Regions from separate parts of the Nesterenkonia maliinae genome, predicted to be linked through region 1. Evidence: predicted binding sites of a transcription regulator. Region 1 holds the regulator's gene; each other region holds the start of a gene.
What was found. The regulator HrcA, encoded in region 1, represses chaperone genes, less so after heat shock. The targets are predictions, from matches to a motif close to TTNGCACTCGNNNNNNNCGAGTGCNAA.
Positions count from the first base shown of each region.

Region 2: the regulator HrcA is predicted to act here: its motif matches at 2,814-2,840, upstream of groES (co-chaperone GroES).
Region 3: the regulator HrcA is predicted to act here: its motif matches at 1,604-1,630, upstream of groL (chaperonin GroEL).

Region 1 is NZ_JBIMEY010000001.1:598,185-603,855, reverse strand. Features, by position in the region: gene ACHAA4_RS02800 (DUF4870 domain-containing protein) at 1-313, opposite strand, end outside; gene ACHAA4_RS02795 (DUF3097 domain-containing protein) at 478-1,368, opposite strand; gene hrcA (heat-inducible transcriptional repressor HrcA) at 1,437-2,462, shown strand; gene dnaJ (molecular chaperone DnaJ) at 2,475-3,596, shown strand; gene ACHAA4_RS02780 (16S rRNA (uracil(1498)-N(3))-methyltransferase) at 3,627-4,466, shown strand; gene ACHAA4_RS02775 (PhoH family protein) at 4,478-5,545, shown strand; gene ybeY (rRNA maturation RNase YbeY) at 5,542-5,671, shown strand, end outside.
Region 2 is NZ_JBIMEY010000003.1:117,387-123,057, forward strand. Features, by position in the region: gene ACHAA4_RS07445 (GuaB3 family IMP dehydrogenase-related protein) at 40-1,182, opposite strand; gene guaB (IMP dehydrogenase) at 1,196-2,734, opposite strand; gene groES (co-chaperone GroES) at 3,076-3,372, shown strand; gene groL (chaperonin GroEL) at 3,446-5,041, shown strand; gene ACHAA4_RS07465 (CPBP family intramembrane glutamic endopeptidase) at 5,157-5,671, opposite strand, start outside.
Region 3 is NZ_JBIMEY010000003.1:353,719-359,389, forward strand. Features, by position in the region: gene groL (chaperonin GroEL) at 1-1,407, opposite strand, end outside; gene ACHAA4_RS08600 (lipid II:glycine glycyltransferase FemX) at 1,725-2,930, shown strand; gene pcaC (4-carboxymuconolactone decarboxylase) at 2,997-3,383, opposite strand; gene ACHAA4_RS08610 (alpha/beta fold hydrolase) at 3,376-4,287, opposite strand; gene ACHAA4_RS08615 (lyase family protein) at 4,280-5,671, opposite strand, start outside.

The sequences.
Region 1 (5,671 bases):
AGGCCCAACCGATTCCGGGAACCAGTGCGAGGATGTAGCAGGCGAGCATCACCGCCGTCAGTGGGAGGGTGAAGTTCAGCGCCTCCTTGGACTCCTGGGCGGTGAAGGGGCCGCGGTCGCGGTAGACCAGATACACCGCGAGGGCCGGAAAGCAGCCGATGAGCGCGCCGAAGTGCGAGAGCGTGGCCCAGCGCCGATCCTCTGCGGGGGTCAGCGGTGCCGCGGCGACGGAGGAACCCTTCAGGCGTGCAGATGCGTCCGCTCCAGCGTCCTCGCTCGACCGGTCACCCTGGGGTTTCTGATTATGCGCCACTGCACCTCCGTGATTGCGGCGCTGAAAGTTCAGCACCTGGCCGTTCCCGCTCGCAAGTCTAGTGACTCACCCTGGACATCCACTGGCCTCCCTGGGCGTGTCGGCGCCCGGGTTCTGTGAAATCCGTCGCAGCGACTCGGATCCTCGGGCTCAGGTGCGGGTGCTCACGGCTCCACCGTGACGAAGTCGATGAGCTCCTCCACCCGGCCCAGCAGCGCGGGCTCAAGGTCCGCGTAGCTGTTGACCTGCGCGAGGATCCGCTTCCAGCCGTGCGCGATGTCACGCTGGTTCGCGTGCGGCCAGCCCAGCGCCTGCAGCGTGCCGATCTTGATGTCCTGGCTGCGCGGAATGTCCGGCCACCGGGTCAGCCCGAGCAGCTGCGGCTTCACGGCCTGCCAGACGTCCACGTAGGGGTGGCCCAACACTGCGATGTTGCCCTTTGCGCCCTGTTGCTGCATGACCTCACGAGCGATCCGGGACTCCTTGGATCCCGGGACTAGGTGGTCCAGCAGCACCCCGACCCGGCGCTGCGGCCCGGGCCCGAACGCGCGGATCGCGCCGAGGAGGTCATCGGCCCCGTGCAGCGGCTCCACGACGATGCCTTCGATCCGCAGATCCTCACCCCAGACCTTCTCCACCAGCTCCGCGTCGTGGGTGCCCTCGACCCAGATCCTGGAGGCCCGCGCGACTCGCGCCGGAGCGTTGGAGACCGCGACCGAGCCCGAGGCTGTCCGGGTGGGCTTCGGCGCGGCGGCCCGGGGAGTGGGGGGTGTCAGCTCCACGGGTTCGCCCTCGTAGAGGAACCCGTGTCCCAGCGGAAAGGAGCGGACCTTGCCGCGGCGATCCTCGAGGCTCACCACGTGGACGCCGCCGGAGGCCTCCACCGAGATGATGGCACCGACCCAGCCGGACTCCACCTCCTCGATCACGGCGCCGTAGTCGGCGGGCATGGCGGAGACCTTGCGGAGCTGGCTCTGGCGGAGCCGGGAGAGGTCCTGTGCACCCCAGCTCGGGGTGGAGGAGGGACGCCAGTCGGGGAGGTGCGGAGCGCTCATGATCACCCATTGTAGAATTGGCACTTGTACTCGAAGAGTGCCAGAGGGTCAGGAGGTGCCACACGTACATGTCAGACACCCGTCGACTGCAGGTCCTGCGTGCCATCGTGGAGGACTACGTCCACACCCGGGAGCCCGTCGGGTCTCGGGCACTGGTGGAACGCCACGACCTGGAGGTCTCCCCAGCCACGATCCGCAATGACATGGCCCACCTCGAGGAGGAGGGCCTGATCGCCGCCCCGCACACCTCCGCCGGGCGCATTCCCACCGACCTCGGCTACCGACGGTTCGTGGACAAGATCACCGAGGTGCGCCCGCTCTCGGCCGCCGAGCGCCGCGCCATGGACACCCTGCTCGAGACCGCCGATGACCACGACGCGATGCTCGAGCACACCGTGCGGCTGCTCGCGATGCTCACCAACCAGGTCGCGGTGATCCAGCATCCGCAGCGCTCCACTGCGAAGATCCGACACATCGACGTCGTCTCGATGTCCTCGCACAAGGTGCTGACCATCGTGATCCTCTCCTCCGGGAAGGTCGAGCAGCGGATGGTCACCCTCGCCGACGCCATCGGCGACGATTCGCTGCACCGGATCGCCCAGGTCCTCTCCACCGAGCTGCATCAGCGCTCGATCTCAGCCCTGCCGCTGCCCACCGACACCCTGATCAGCCGGGTGGAGCCGATGCTGCGACCGTCGATGGCGATCATCGCCCAGTCGGTGGAGACGATCCTGGAGTCAGGCCGCGTGGATCGCATCATCATGGCCGGGACTGCTAACCTCGCCAGGTCGGGCCGCGACCTCGGTCCCTCCATCGGACCCATTCTTGAAGCGCTCGAGGAACAAGTCGTGCTGCTTCGACTGTTGACAGAGATGGAGCAGGACCGACGTGGTCTCTCCATCCGCATCGGACACGAGACCAGCCACGATTCGCTGATCGAGACCGCTGTCGTCGCAGCAGAGTACGGCGCCCATACGGGGGCCGAAGGAGCCAAGCTCGGCGTCGTCGGTCCGACCCGCATGGACTACGGCTCCACCATGTCCGCGGTGCGCGCAATGGCGCGCTACCTGTCCCGAATTCTTTCCGAAGGGTGAACGTCCACGAAGATGACGACTGACTATTACGAGGCGCTCGGCGTCAGCCGCTCGGCGTCCACCGAAGAGATCAAGAAGGCCTATCGCAAGCAGGCCCGGAAGCTTCACCCCGACGTGAACCCCTCCGACGACGCCGCCGAGCAGTTCAAGGTGCTCGGCCGCGCCTACGAGGTGCTCTCCGACCCGCAGAAGCGGCAGAACTACGACGCCACCGGCGACGAGAACGGCCGCTCCGGCTTCCCCGGTGGAGCAGGGGGCGCCGGCTTCGGCGGCTTCGGCGACATCTTCGAGACGTTCTTCGGCGGGGGAGGCGGAGGCCCCGCCTCACGCACCCGCCGCGGCCAGGACTCGCTGATTCGGGTCCGCATCGACCTGCGCGACGCTGTGTTCGGCACCACCAAGGAGGTGGAGCTGGAGACCGCGGTGACCTGCACCGTCTGCGACGGCTCCTGCACCCGCAAGGGCACGCACCCGACCACCTGCCCGGACTGCCACGGCCAGGGCCAGGTCCAGCGCCCGATGCGCTCGATCCTGGGCACCGTCATCCAGACCCAGACCTGTGCTCGCTGCGCCGGCTTCGGCAACATCATCGAAGACCCCTGCCAGGAGTGCGACGGTCAGGGTCGGGTGCGCGAACGCAAGTCCCTGAAGGTCAAGGTCCCGGCAGGCGTGGACCGCGGCAACCGGATCCACCTGGCCGGAGAGGGCGAGGCCGGACTGGCCGGCGGTCCTTCCGGCGACCTGTTCATCGAGGTCGAGGTCAAGCAGCACGAGGTCTTCACCCGCCGCGGCAACGACCTGCACGCCACCGTCTCGATCCCGATGACCGCGGCGGCCCTGGGCACCACGGTCGGCCTGGACACCTTCGACGGCGACGAGGAGCTCACCGTGAAGCCGGGCACCCAGTCCGGTGAGGTGCTCACGCTCAAGGAGCGCGGTGTGACCCACCTGCGCGGTGGCGGTCGCGGTGCGCTGAAGGTCCACCTCAAGGTCGAGACCCCCACCAAGGTCTCCGAGCGCGAGGCCCAGCTGCTGCGCGAGCTCGCCGTCGAGCGCGGCGAGGAGCGCGGGGAGTCCACCACCGAGCACCGCGGGGTCTTCGCGAAGCTTCGCGAACGCTGGGACGCGCTCTAGAGATGCGGACCACCAGATGCGCGGTCTGAGATGACGGCGCCGCTGTTCCACCTCGGCCCCGGGGCGCTTGAGAACGCCGAGGCGGCCGAGGTGGTCACGCTCAGCGGGCCCGAGGGCCACCACGCCGCCACGGTCATGCGCCTGCAGCCGGGGGAGCCGGTGCTGCTCTCAGACACCGTGGGGCGGCGCGCCGAGGGGCGCGTCCGCTCCGCCGGCGGCGGTCAGCTCGAGGTCGAGATCCTCACGGTGACCGATGAACCGGTGCTGCTGCCCCGGCTGGTGCTGGTCCAGGCGTTGGCCAAGGACCGCCGCGACCTTCAAGGCGTGGAGTCCGCCACCGAGCTCGGCGTGGACGCCGTCATCCCCTGGCAGGCCGAACGCTCCGTGGCCCGCTGGAAGGCCGGACGCGAGGCCAAGAAGCACGCCGAGTGGGTCTCCATGGTGACCACCGCGGCGAAACAGACCCGACGCACCACCATCCCAGAGGTGCGCCCGCTGCAGTCCACCGCCCAGTACCTCAAGACGGTCGCCTCGGACGGCACGGGCGTCGGCGTCGTCGTCCTGCACGAGACCGACGAGACCTCGCTCGCCGAAGCGATCGCCGAGCTGCAGGATGCTGCCCGCCCGGACCCCCAGACGGGGACCCCCGAAGACCAGCTGCAGGAGCTGCATCTGGTCGTCGGACCCGAGGGTGGGATCAGTGACCGGGAGATCGAGCAGCTCACCTCGGCCGGCGCCAAGATCGCCCGGCTCGGCCCCAACGTGCTGCGCTCCTCCACCGCCGGGCCCGCAGCACTCGCGGCCGCCCAGCTGCTGCTGGGCCGCTGGGACTGGGCCGCCGAGACTTCTCAGCCCGACCAGACCGCATAGACTGAGGATCAATGACTGAGACTTCGCAGAACCCGAGCACACCCCCCATCTCCGGAGCGGCCCGCTGCGCCACCGCCGCCGCCCTGGGCAACATCGAGCGGCAGGTCTACTTCGCCGACGCCGACACCATGTTCCGCAGCCTCGGCGCCGGAGACCTCGCGCTGCGCATCCTGCAGGGCCTCTACCCGGCCTCCTCCATCGGACTGCGCGACCAGCTGGTCACCGTGGGCGGGCCCTCCGGCGAGGTCACCGGGATCGTGGAGATCCTGAACCAGCTCAAGACGCTGGCGGCCTCCGGGACCACGGTCAGCGAGGAGATCATCGAACAGGTCACCACGATGGTCCGCGCCGACGCCGCGCAGGACTCTGCTCGCATCGTGACCACCAACATCCTGTCCCACCGCGGACGCACCATCCGGCCCAAGACCAAGAACCAGCAGACCTACGTGGACACCATCGACGAGTCCACGGTGGTCTTCGGCATCGGGCCCGCCGGCACCGGCAAGACCTACCTGGCCATGGCCAAGGCGGTCCAGGCGCTGCAGGCCCGCGAGGTCAACCGGATCATCCTGACCCGCCCCGCCGTGGAGGCCGGTGAGAAGCTCGGCTTCCTGCCCGGCAGCCTCAACGACAAGATCGACCCGTATCTGCGCCCGCTCTACGATGCGCTGCACGACATGATCGACCCGGATTCGATCCCGCGGCTGATGGAGTCCGGCATCATCGAGGTCGCCCCGCTGGCCTACATGCGCGGACGCACGCTCAACGACTCGTTCATCATCCTCGACGAGGCGCAGAACACCACCGCCGAGCAGATGAAGATGTTCCTGACCCGGCTCGGATTCAACTCCAAGATCGTGGTCACCGGCGACATCACCCAGGTGGACCTGCCGCGCGGCACCGACTCCGGGCTGCGCACCGTGATCGAGATCCTGGACGGCGTCGAGGGCATCGAGATCTCCCGCTTCGGCTCCGAGGACGTGGTCCGCCACGCTCTGGTGGGGCGCATCGTGGACGCCTATGAGCGCCACCAGGATCGGGCCAAGTCCCCCGCCGCCCGGCGCGGAGGACGACGATGACCGAGGTCCAGGTCACGGTCGAGGACAGCTCCGGCTCCGATCTGGTCTCCGGGGAGCACCTCGCCGAGCTGCTGGACCTCTCCGGGTTCCTCTACGCCAAGCTGCACCTGGGACCCGCGGTGGCGC
Region 2 (5,671 bases), on a different contig from region 1:
ACGATTTTTTTGCCGCAGGGTTGCCTCAGGGAGAGCGCCTCAGCGGGTCTGCTGGCCCATCGGGGAGACGATCGCGTCCACGCGTTGGAAGGACTTCAGGTCCACGTACCCGGTGGAGGCCATCGCGTGGCGCAGGCCGCCCATCAGGTTCGAGGACCCGTCGGTGTGGTGGGCGGGGCCCCAGAGCACCTCCTGCAGCGGCGCCACGGTCCCGACCCGGGTGCGGTGGCCGCGGGGGAAGTCCGGGTGCACCGCTTCGAGGCCCCAGTGCCAGCCCTGGCCGGGTGCCTCTTCGGCGCGGGCCAGGGTGGTGCCGAGCATCACGGCGTCGGCGCCCATCGCGAGGGCCTTGACCAGGTCCCCGGAGGAGCCCATCCCGCCGTCGGCGATGACATGGACGTAGCGGCCGCCGGATTCGTCCAGGTAGTCCCGTCGGGCGGCGGCGATGTCGCTGATCGCGGTCGCCATCGGCACGCGGATGCCCATCGCGCGGCGGGTGGTGGTGGCCGCGCCGCCCCCGAAGCCCACCAGCACGCCGGCGGCACCGGTGCGCATCAGGTGCAGGGCGGGCGTGTACCCGGCCGCCCCTCCGACGATCACCGGCACGTCGAGCTCGTAGATGAACTCCTTGAGGTTCAGCGGGTCACCGTTCTGGGCGACGTGCTCGGCCGAGACGGTGGTGCCGCGGATGACGAACATGTCCACGCCGGCCTCGATGACCGTGCGGTAGAACTCCTGGGTGCGCTGAGGTGTCAGCGAGCCCGAGACGACGACGCCGGCCTCACGGATCTCGGCCAGCCGTGCGGTGATCAGCTCGGCCTTGATCGGCTCGGAGTAGAGCTGCTGCAGCCGACGGGTGTTCTCCGCGGAGACCTCGTCGGCGCCCAGTGCCGCGATCTCCGCAAGCACCGGCTCCGGGTCCTCGTAGCGGGTCCAGAGACCCTCGAGGTTGAGGACCCCGAGACCGCCCTGCCGGCCCAGCTCGATGGCCGTGGCCGGTGACATGACCGAGTCCATCGGCGCACCGATCACGGGCATGGAGAAGTTGTACGCGTCGATGCGCCAGTCCAGACTCACGTCTGCGGGGCTGCGAGTGCGTCGGTTCGGGACGATGGCGACATCGTCCAGAGCCCAGGCCCGGCGACCGTTCTTCGCCAGGCCGATGGGGATCTCGTTGCTCAAAGCTGCTCCTTTACTAGCGCCGGTAGTTCGGCGCTTCCACCGTCATCATGATGTCATGCGGGTGCGATTCCTTGAGTCCGGCAGAGGTGATCCGCACGAACTTGCCCTTGTACTTCAGCTCGTCGATGGTGTGCGCGCCCACGTAGAACATGGTCTGCCGCAGGCCTCCGGTGAGCTGGTGGAACACCACCTCGAGCGGGCCGCGGTATGGCACCTGGCCCTCGATGCCCTCGGGGATGAGCTTCTCATCGGTGGGCACATCCGCCTGGAAGTACCGGTCCTTGGAGAAGGAGGTGTTCTTTCCTCGGGTCTGCATCGCACCCATGGAGCCCATGCCGCGGTAGGCCTTGAACTGCTTGCCGTTGTAGAACACCAGGTCCCCGGGGGACTCGGCGGAGCCTGCCAGCAGCGAGCCGAGCATCACCGAGTCGGCACCGGCGACCAGCGCCTTGCCGATGTCACCGGAGTGCTGCAGGCCGCCGTCGGCGATCAACGGAACCCCGGCGGGGATGGCCGCCTTGGATGCTTCGTAGATGGCGGTGACCTGGGGCACGCCGACGCCGGCGACGATGCGCGTGGTGCAGATGGAGCCCGGTCCGACGCCGACCTTGACCGCGTCGGCTCCAGCGTCGATGATCGCCTGGGCCCCCTCGCGGGTGGCCGCCTGGCCGCCGATGACATCGACCCCGGCCGCAGCGGGTTCGGCCTTGAGCCGGGCGATCATGTCCAGCACGCCGCGGGTGTGGCCGTTGGCGGTGTCCACCACCAGAGCATCCACCCCGGCGTCGATCAGGGTCATGGCGCGCTCGAAGCCCTCGCCGAAGAAGCCCACGGCGGCGCCGACGCGCAGTCTGCCCTCTTCGTCCTTGGTGGCCTGGGGGTAGCGGTCGGCCTTGTCGAAGTCCTTGATGGTGATGAGTCCCTGGAGCACGCCGTGGTCATCGACCAGCGGCAGCTTCTCCACGCGGTGCTCGGAGAAGATCCGCAGCACCTCTTCGTTGGGGATCCCGACGTGGGCGGTGATCAGCGGCTGCGGGGTCATCTTCTCGTAGACCTTGGTGGTCAGGTACTGCTCATGCGGGATGAACCGGGTGTCGCGGTTGGTGATGATGCCCAGCAGCTTGGACTCGCCGTCGACCACGGGGAGGCCGGAGACCCGGTAGTGGGCGCAGAGCTCGTCGAGGTCAGCGATGGTCGCGTCCGGGGTGATCGTCACCGGGTCGCTGATCATGCCTGACTCGGACCGCTTGACCTTGTCCACCTGGCGGGCCTGATCCTCGATGGAGAGGTTGCGGTGCAGGATGCCGATCCCACCCTGGCGGGCCATGGCGATGGCCATCGGCGCCTCAGTGACGGTGTCCATCGCGGCCGAGGCGACCGGGGACTGCAGCACGATGTTCCGGGAGAACCGGGTCGCGGTGTCTGCTTCGGAGGGGATGACGTCGGTCGCGCCGGGGAGCAGCAGGACGTCGTCGTAGGTCAGTCCGACGAAGCCGAAGGGATCGTGCTCCGCGGCGCCGGCCGCGCTCGGCTGCTGATGAGGTTCAGTCACGGTGGTGCCTCTCGAGGTCGAAAGCGTTTGGCTCAGCGTCAAGTCTACGTCCCGTCCGCGTCCGCCCGGAGCCAAAGCTTTAGCACTCTGCTTGACCGAGTGCTAAGCCCGTCTATAAAGTTTCACCTAGCACTCGAGACCCTCGGGTGCCAGCTTGTCTGCGGGTCGTCAACCCGCGGATATCAGCCTGACGGGGCACCATCCGGCACCGCGACGACGGTTGGCCACTCCCAAGGCGTGCGACAGATTTCGGCTCGTCGAGCACCCCGGACGCACCGGGAGGCTCAGCACGGGCCTGTGCTGATAAACCGAATCCACACCACGCAAAGGAGAGTACTGACGTGTCAGTCTCCATCAAGCCTCTCGAGGATCGCATCGTTGTTCGCCCCCTGGAAGCAGAGCAGACCACCGCTTCCGGTCTGGTCATCCCCGACACCGCCAAGGAGAAGCCCCAGGAGGGCAAGGTCGTCGCCGTGGGCCCAGGTCGCTTCGACGAGAAGGGCAAGCGCATCCCGGTTGACGTCTCCGAGGGCGACGTCGTCATCTACTCCAAGTTCGGCGGCACCGAGGTCAAGGTCAGCGGCGAAGAGTACCTCGTGCTCAACGCCCGCGACGTCCTCGCCATCATCGAGAAGTAAGAACGGACCGCTGAAGGCTCTTCACGGACCTCATCACGATCCGATTCTCACCCTCTCAAAGGAGCAGTAACCCATGGCAAAGCAGCTTGAATTCAGTGATGCTGCACGCCGCGCTCTGGAAGCCGGCATCGATAAGCTTGCAGACACGGTCAAGGTCACGCTCGGCCCGAAAGGCCGCAATGTAGTCCTGGACAAGTCCTGGGGCGCACCGACCATCACCAACGACGGCGTCACCATCGCCCGTGAGGTGGAGGTCGAGGACCCCTATGAGAACCTTGGCGTGCAGCTGGCCAAGGAAGTCGCCACCAAGACCAACGACGTCGCTGGCGACGGCACCACCACCGCAACGGTCCTGGCCCAGGCCCTGGTCAAGGAAGGCCTGCGCAACGTCGCGGCCGGTGCGGCACCCAGCGAGATCAAGCGCGGCATCGAGACCTCGGTCGCCGCTGTGACCCGCCGTCTGCGCGAGAACGCTCGCGACGTCGAGGGCCAGCAGGTCGCCAACGTGGCCGCGATCTCCGCGCAGAACGACGAGGTCGGTGAACTCCTGGCTCGTGCATTCGACGCAGTGGGCACCGACGGCGTGATCACCATCGAAGAGGGGTCCTCGACCTCCACCGAGCTGGAGATCACCGAGGGCATGCAGTTCGACAAGGGCTACCTGTCCCCGCACTTCGTCACCGATCCTGAGCGCCAGGAAGCGGTCATCGAAGATCCGCTGATCCTGATCAACCAGGGCAAGATCTCCAACATGGCAGAGTTCCTGCCGGTGCTGGAGAAGGTCCTGCAGGCCAAGCGCCCGCTGTTCATCATCGCCGAGGATGTCGAGGGCGAGGCCCTCTCCACCCTGGTGGTCAACAAGCTGCGCGGCACGCTCAACGTGGTCGCGGTGAAGGCTCCCGGCTTCGGGGACCGCCGCAAGGCCATGCTTGAGGACATCGCAGTGCTCACCGGTGGACAGGTCATCTCTCCTGATCTGGGCCTGAAGCTCGATCAGGTCGATCTGGAATCACTGGGCACCGCACGTCGGGTGACCGTGACCAAGGATGCGACCACCATCGTCGACGGCGCCGGGTCCAAGGAAGATGTGGACGCTCGCGCGGCCACCATCAAGGCCCAGGCCGACGCCTCTGACTCCGAGTGGGATCGCGAGAAGCTCCAGGAGCGTCTCGCGAAGCTCTCCGGCGGCATCGGCGTCATCAAGGTCGGCGCTGCCACCGAGGTGGAGCTCAAGGAGCGCAAGCACCGCATCGAAGATGCCGTCTCCTCCACCCGTGCGGCTCTGGAAGAGGGCATCGTGGCCGGCGGCGGCACGGCGCTGATCAACGCCCTCTCCGTGCTGGATGAGGACGAGGACGTTCAGGCGCTCTCCGGAGACGCCGCAGCCGCTGTGGGCATCGTCCGCCGAGCGCTGGTCCAGCCGCTGCGCTGGATCGCTCAGAACGCCGGCGAGGACGGCTTCGTCGTCGCCTCCAAGGTCTCTGAGCTTGAGCCGAACCACGGCTTCAACGCCAAGACCGGTGTCTACGGCGATCTGATCGCCGACGGCGTCATCGACCCGGTGAAGGTCACGCGCTCTGCTCTGCAGAACGCCGCCTCCATCGCGGCCCTGGTGCTGACCACCGAGACCCTCGTGGTCGAGAAGAAGGACGAGGACGAGGATCACTGATCTCGTCTGACTCCTCACACGTGGGGCCCTGACCGTTCTCGGTCAGGGCCCCACGTGTGTCTGCAGCGGCCGATTCGGCCGCGGCCGCCGGTGCGAAGACCTCGCCTCCCGGCGACTACTCCAGCTGGGCGAGCTGCAGCACCAGCGGGAAGGCGAGGAAGGCGACCAAGTCGAGCAGCAGGTGGGCGACCACCAGCGGCATGACTCGTCCGTAGCGGTGATAGAGCCACCCGAAGATGACCCCCATGAGCAGGTTCCCGATGCCCGGTCCGAAGCCCTGGTAGAGGTGATAGGCCCCGCGCAGCACCGCTGCGGCGAGGATGATCATCCAGATGCTCACCCGGGGCCAGATCCTGCGGGCGCGGTCGAAGAGGTAGGCCACCATGATCACCTCTTCGAGCAGCGAATGCCGCAGCGCTGCCAGGATCAGCACCGGGGAGGTCCACCAATGCTCCCCGACGTCGGCCGGGATGATCTCGGTGGTGATCCCCGCCGCCCGTCCTGCTCCGTAGACCACCAGGGTGCCCAGCCCGATGATCAGGAAGAGCCCGACGCCGAGGCTCAGGTCCCGCATGGGTCGGCGCAGGTCCAGTCCGAAGCGCCGAAACGGGTTCATCCCATGCAGGAAGA
Region 3 (5,671 bases), on a different contig from region 1:
TCCGCGGACCTTCTCGGCCACGACGCCGGCTTCCATGCCGGCGTTGATGGCGATCTGCTTCAGCGGGGCCTCCACGGCGAACTTCACGATGTTCGCGCCGGTGGCCTCGTCTCCGCTGAGCTGCAGGGTGGCGAAGGCGCGGGCGCCGGCCTGGATCAGGGCCACGCCGCCGCCGGCGACGATTCCCTCATCCACAGCGGCCTTGGCGTTGCGCACGGCATCTTCGATGCGGTGCTTGCGCTCCTTGAGCTCGACCTCGGTGGCGGCGCCGGCCTTGATGACTGCCACGCCTCCGGCGAGCTTGGCCAGACGCTCCTGGAGCTTCTCGCGATCGTAGTCCGAGTCTGAGTTCTCGATCTCGGCCTTGATCTGGGCCACGCGACCGGCGATCTCGTCGGCCTCGCCGGCGCCTTCGACGATGGTGGTCTCGTCCTTGGTCACGACGACCTTGCGCGCGGTGCCGAGCAGCTCCAGCGTGGTGTTCTCCAGCTTCAGGCCGACCTCTTCGGCGATGACCTGACCGCCGGTGAGGATGGCGATGTCGGCCAGCATGGCCTTGCGGCGGTCACCGAATCCGGGAGCCTTGACGGCCACGGACTTGAAGGTGCCCTTGAGCTTGTTGACCACCAGCGCGGCCAGGGCCTCGCCTTCGACGTCCTCGGCGATGACCAGCAGCGGCTTGCCGGACTGCATGACCTGCTCGAGGACGCCGATGACGTCCTTGACCGAGGAGATCTTGGAGTTGGCGATGAGGATGTAGGGATCCTCCAGGACTGCTTCCTGGCGCTCTGCGTCGGTGACGAAGTAGCCGGAGAGGTAGCCCTTGTCGAAGCGCATGCCCTCGGTGAGCTCGAGCTCAAGACCGAAGGTGTTGGACTCCTCGACGGTGATGACGCCTTCCTTGCCGACCTTGTCCAGCGCCTGAGCGATCAGCTCACCGATCTGGGTGTCGCCGGCAGAGATGGAGGCGGTGGCAGCGATCTGCTCCGTGGTCTCGATCTCCTTGGCCGACTTGAACAGCTCCGCGGTCACGGATTCCACGGCGATGTCGATGCCGCGCTTGAGCGCCATCGGATCGGCGCCGGCCGCGACGTTGCGCAGGCCTTCCTTGACCAGGGCCTGGGCGAGGACGGTGGCGGTGGTGGTGCCGTCGCCAGCGACGTCGTCGGTCTTCTTGGCGACCTCCTTGACCAGCTCAGCGCCGATCTTCTCGTAGGGGTCGTCAAGGGTGATCTCTTTGGCGATCGAGACGCCGTCGTTGGTGATCGTGGGTGCACCCCAGGACTTCTCCAGCACGACGTTGCGGCCGCGGGGACCCAAGGTGACCTTGACGGCATCGGCGAGGACGTTCAGTCCGCGTTCGAGGCCGCGGCGGGCCTCTTCATCGAATGCAATAGTCTTTGCCATAGTGGCGCGTGTCCTTCCTGGACTCGGCTTATCTCAAGCCGTGGTGTGTGACTGTCAGACGTGTTCGCGTCTGCTGGGTCGAACCATTCCAGGTGCCCGCGACGGACGGCCGTTCCCGCGTCACCGGGAACATCTATATGGCCTCACCTGCTCAGGTTCCTCTAGCAGTCTCGACACGAGAGTGCTAAACCAATTTTTAGCACTCTCCCCTACCGAGTGCAAACCTCTGCGCCGATGGCAGATTGTGCCGCCGCAGACGGAACCGGCCCCGAACCTGACCTCCCAGCCGCGCAGGAACCAGACGGTACCCTTGAGGCGTGATTGAGCATAGAGATTCAGGCGTTTCCGCCGTGTACGAGGTCCGTCCGATCAGCCTGGAGGAGCACACCCGCTTCCTCGCAGATCAGCCGACCGCATCGTTCCTGCAGAACCCGCGCTGGCCCGCGGTGAAGAAGGAATGGCAGGCCGAAAGCCTTGGAGTCTTCGACGCCGGCTCAGGTGCCGGTTCCGCGCCGGTGGCCGCCGCGCTGGTGCTCTTCCGCCGACTTCCGATTCCGGCAGCCGTTCCGCTGCTCGGACGCAAGAAGCTCGCGTATATGGCTGAGGGCCCGGTCATGGACCCTGCCGCGGCGGAGCTGGAGCAGATCCTGCCGCCGCTGCTGACGCACCTGAAGTCCTCCGGAGCCTTCCTGATCCGCATGGGTCTGCCCTCCGTGCTGCGCCGCTGGGAGGCCAAGGAGGTCCGCCGGGCTCTCGCCGCCGGGGAGAACACTTCCATCGAGGAGCTCGAGCCGCTCGACGTCGATCCGGCCAGCGCCGCTCAGACCAGCCGCTGGCAGCAGCAGCTCCGGGCGCTGGGCTTCACGGCTCCGGCACCGAGCACCGACTTCGAGGCCGGCCAGCCGCAGTTCCAGGCGCGCATCCCGCTCACCGACGACGCCGGCGCCACGCTGCCCATCGACGACGTCCTGGCGCGCATGGACCAGTCCTCGCGCCGGCAGACCAAGAAGTCGACCCGCTCGGAGCTGACCGTGAGCGTCGGTGCTGAATCGGATCTGCCGGCCTGGCACGCGCTCTACGCCGAGACCGCCGACCGTGATGACTTCACCGGCCGCCCGCTCACCTACTTCCAGGACATGTACCGAGAGCTCAACGCCTCGCCGCTGAGCGAGTGCACGCTCTACTTGGCTCACTTCGAGGAGCAGCTGCTGGCCGCGGCGATCTACGTCCGGCAGGGCCAGTTCGCCTGGTACGTCTATGGCGCGTCCTCCTCGGAGGAGCGCAAGCGCTACGCCCCGCGCGCGCTGCAGCTGCGCCAGATCGAGGACTCCCTGGCCGCTGGCTGCCAGTGGTATGACCTGGGCGGGCTCAGTCCCTCACTCGATCCGGAGTACCCGCTGGCGGGGCTGACGCGGTTCAAGACCACCATGGGCGCCGACGTGGTCCAGACGCTCGGCGAATGGGACTACCCCGTCAATCCGCTGCTGGCCAGGGCGTTCAACCTGTACATGTCGCGGCGCTGAGCGGGCTGGCTGCCGGGGTCGCTGATCCGCCGAGCTGGTCAGGCCCTGCCAGTCAGGCGCAGCCGGTCAGCTGTCCTTGCGGCGCTCTTCCTCGAGGACGCGTCGGCCGATGCTGAAGGCGGTGTTCGCCGCGGGGACCGAGCAGTAGATGGCGCACTGCAGGAAGACCTCCTTGATCTGGTCCTCGGTGAGCCCGTTGCGCAGCGCCGCGCGGACGTGCATCTCAAGCTCCTCCCAGTAGCCTCCGGCGATCAGGGCGGTGAGCGTGATGACCGAGCGGGTCGGCCGGTCCAGGCCGGGCCGGGTCCAGATCGATCCCCACGCGTAGTTGGTGATCAGCTCCTGGAAGTCCTCGGTGAAGCTGTCTTTCTTCGCCTCCGCCCGGTCCACGTGGGCGTCCGAGAGCACCTCGCGGCGCACCTTCATGCCGTCCTGGTAGCTGGAATCAGTCATCGAGGAACTCCTTGAGCAGTCGGGCGGTGGCTTCGGGGGCTTCGGCCGGGGCCTGGTGGGCGACGCCGTCGAGCACTGCGGTCTGTGTGTGCGGGGCTGCAGCGAGGTCCTGCACCGCCGACGGCGGGCAGACCGGATCCTGTTCCCCGCTGATCACCAGCAGCGGCCGGGCCACGCCGGCGAGCTCGCCGGTGAGGTCGTAGCGGCCAAGGGCGCGGCAGGCCGCGGCATAGGAATGGCGGTCGGTGTGCTGCAGGGAGCGCAGCAGCCCGGTGACCACGGCGGGCTGTCGGGCCATGAATCCCGGGGCGAACCAGCGCTGCGCCGAGCCTTCGACCATGGTGGGGGTTCCTGCCTGAGCGACCAGGGCCGCGCGTTCGCTCCACATCTGTGGGTCACCGATCTTCGCGGCCGTGCAGAGGGCCGCGAGGCGGGTGAATCGTGTGTCGGGGCGCAGCGCCAGGGTTAGGCTGACGGTTCCGGCGATCGAGACTCCGGCGGCGTAGATCGGCAGGTCCGCGGGCACACCGTGGTTCCTGCTGAGCTCCGCGACGAGCTCCTCCACCGCGTCCGCGAGGTCAGAGATCTCGAAGGACTCGGTATACGCCTCCGCGTCGCCGTGGCCGGGCAGGTCCCACCCGATCAGCGTGTAGGTCTCCTGCAGGTGTGCCAGGGCGCTCTCCCAGAGGACCGACACGCTGGTCCCCAAGGAGGGGCCCAGCACCAGCAGCGGGCGGGTTCCGGCGCGCAGGTCCTCCACGGACCCGGAGAGCAGCTGCGGCGTCAGGGTCAGGGTGGCCCCTGGTGCTGACGCGGTGGGCTCAGTCCCGGTGGGCTCAGACACGTTCGGCTCAGACACGTTGGGCTCAGACAGGTTGGGCTCAGACTCTGTTGGCTCAGGCATGATCAGTGGATCCTTCCGGCTGGGCGGCGGTCTTGTTGAGCTTCTGCTGGTCGAGGTTCTGCTGGTTGAGGTCCGGCTGGTCGAAGTCTTGAACCGCGGCATCGATGAACTCCTGGGTCCGGCCCAGGTACTGCCGCGGGTCGAGCAGCCGGTCGAGATCAGCGGCACCGGCCTGCTCCCCGAGCTGATCCTCCAGCAGCGGGCGCAGCCCGAGACCTTCGAGGGCGCTGCGCTTCACCACGTCCTGCAGCGCCGTGCGTCCTCCGGGGAAGGAATCACCCAGGCGCGCCATCAGCCGTTCGCTCAGCACGGCGTCGCCGCTGAGCCGCAGGTTCGTCGTCATTGCGTCGGGGCGCACCACCAGTCCCTCGAAGAGCTCTGCGGCGCGGGTGGCGGCACCGCCGCCGAGCCGGGTCAGCTCGACCAGACTCGGCCATTCGGCGTGCCAGGCTCCCGCCGGGCGTTCATCCTCGGCGGTAACCGCCGCCAGGTAGAGCGTGCTCAGCTGAGCCGGCGCGCTCAGCGCCGCGGAGCGGATCAGCGTGGCGAGCACCGGGTTCTGCTTCTGCGGCATCGCGGAGGAGCCACCGCGGCCCGGCGCGGCGGGTTCACGCAGCTCGGCGATCTCGGGGCGCTGGAGCGTGAGCACATCTCCGGCGGCCTTCCCCAGTGCCGCGAGGACGCCGGCGAGTGCGGAGCCGAGGTCCAGGACCACCTGGCGCTGCGTGTGCCAGGGCCGGCCCATCGGGTCCAGGCCCAGTCGGGCCGCAAGATCATGGGTCAGCTGCGCTGTCTGCTGAGCGCCGAGGGCGTCGCTCATCGAGGCCTGGGTGCCTGCGGCTCCGCCCCACTGCAGCGGCAGCTTCGCCGCGGCCAGCTCCAGCCGTCGGATCGCCTGGGTCAGCCCGTCGAGCCAGCCTGCACAGCGCAGCCCGAAGGTCGTCGGCAGTGCGTGCTGGGTCAGCGACCGGGCGACACAGACGGTGTCCCGATGTTCCCGGCTGAGCCTGCTCATCGCCGCGCCGGCTCGACGCGTCTCGGTCAGGACCACAGCCGCGGCGTCCCGGCACACCAGCATCAGCGCCGTGTCGAGGATGTCCTGGCTGGTGGCCCCGCGGTGCAGCGCCGCGTCGGACTCACCCGTCTCCGCCAGTGCGTACCGCACGGCCGCGAGCATCGGGATCACCGGGTTGCCGCCGCCGGGGCTCTGCGCCGCAATCTCCGCGACGCTGATTCCCGCCTGCGCGGGATCCTCGCTGATCGCTGCGATGGCCGCCGCACTCTCTAAGGGGGCCTCGCCAGCATCGGCGAGCGCCTGCGCCCAAGACGCCTCTACGCGCAGCATCGCCCGCAGGATCGACTCCTCGGACATCAGCTGCGCCGT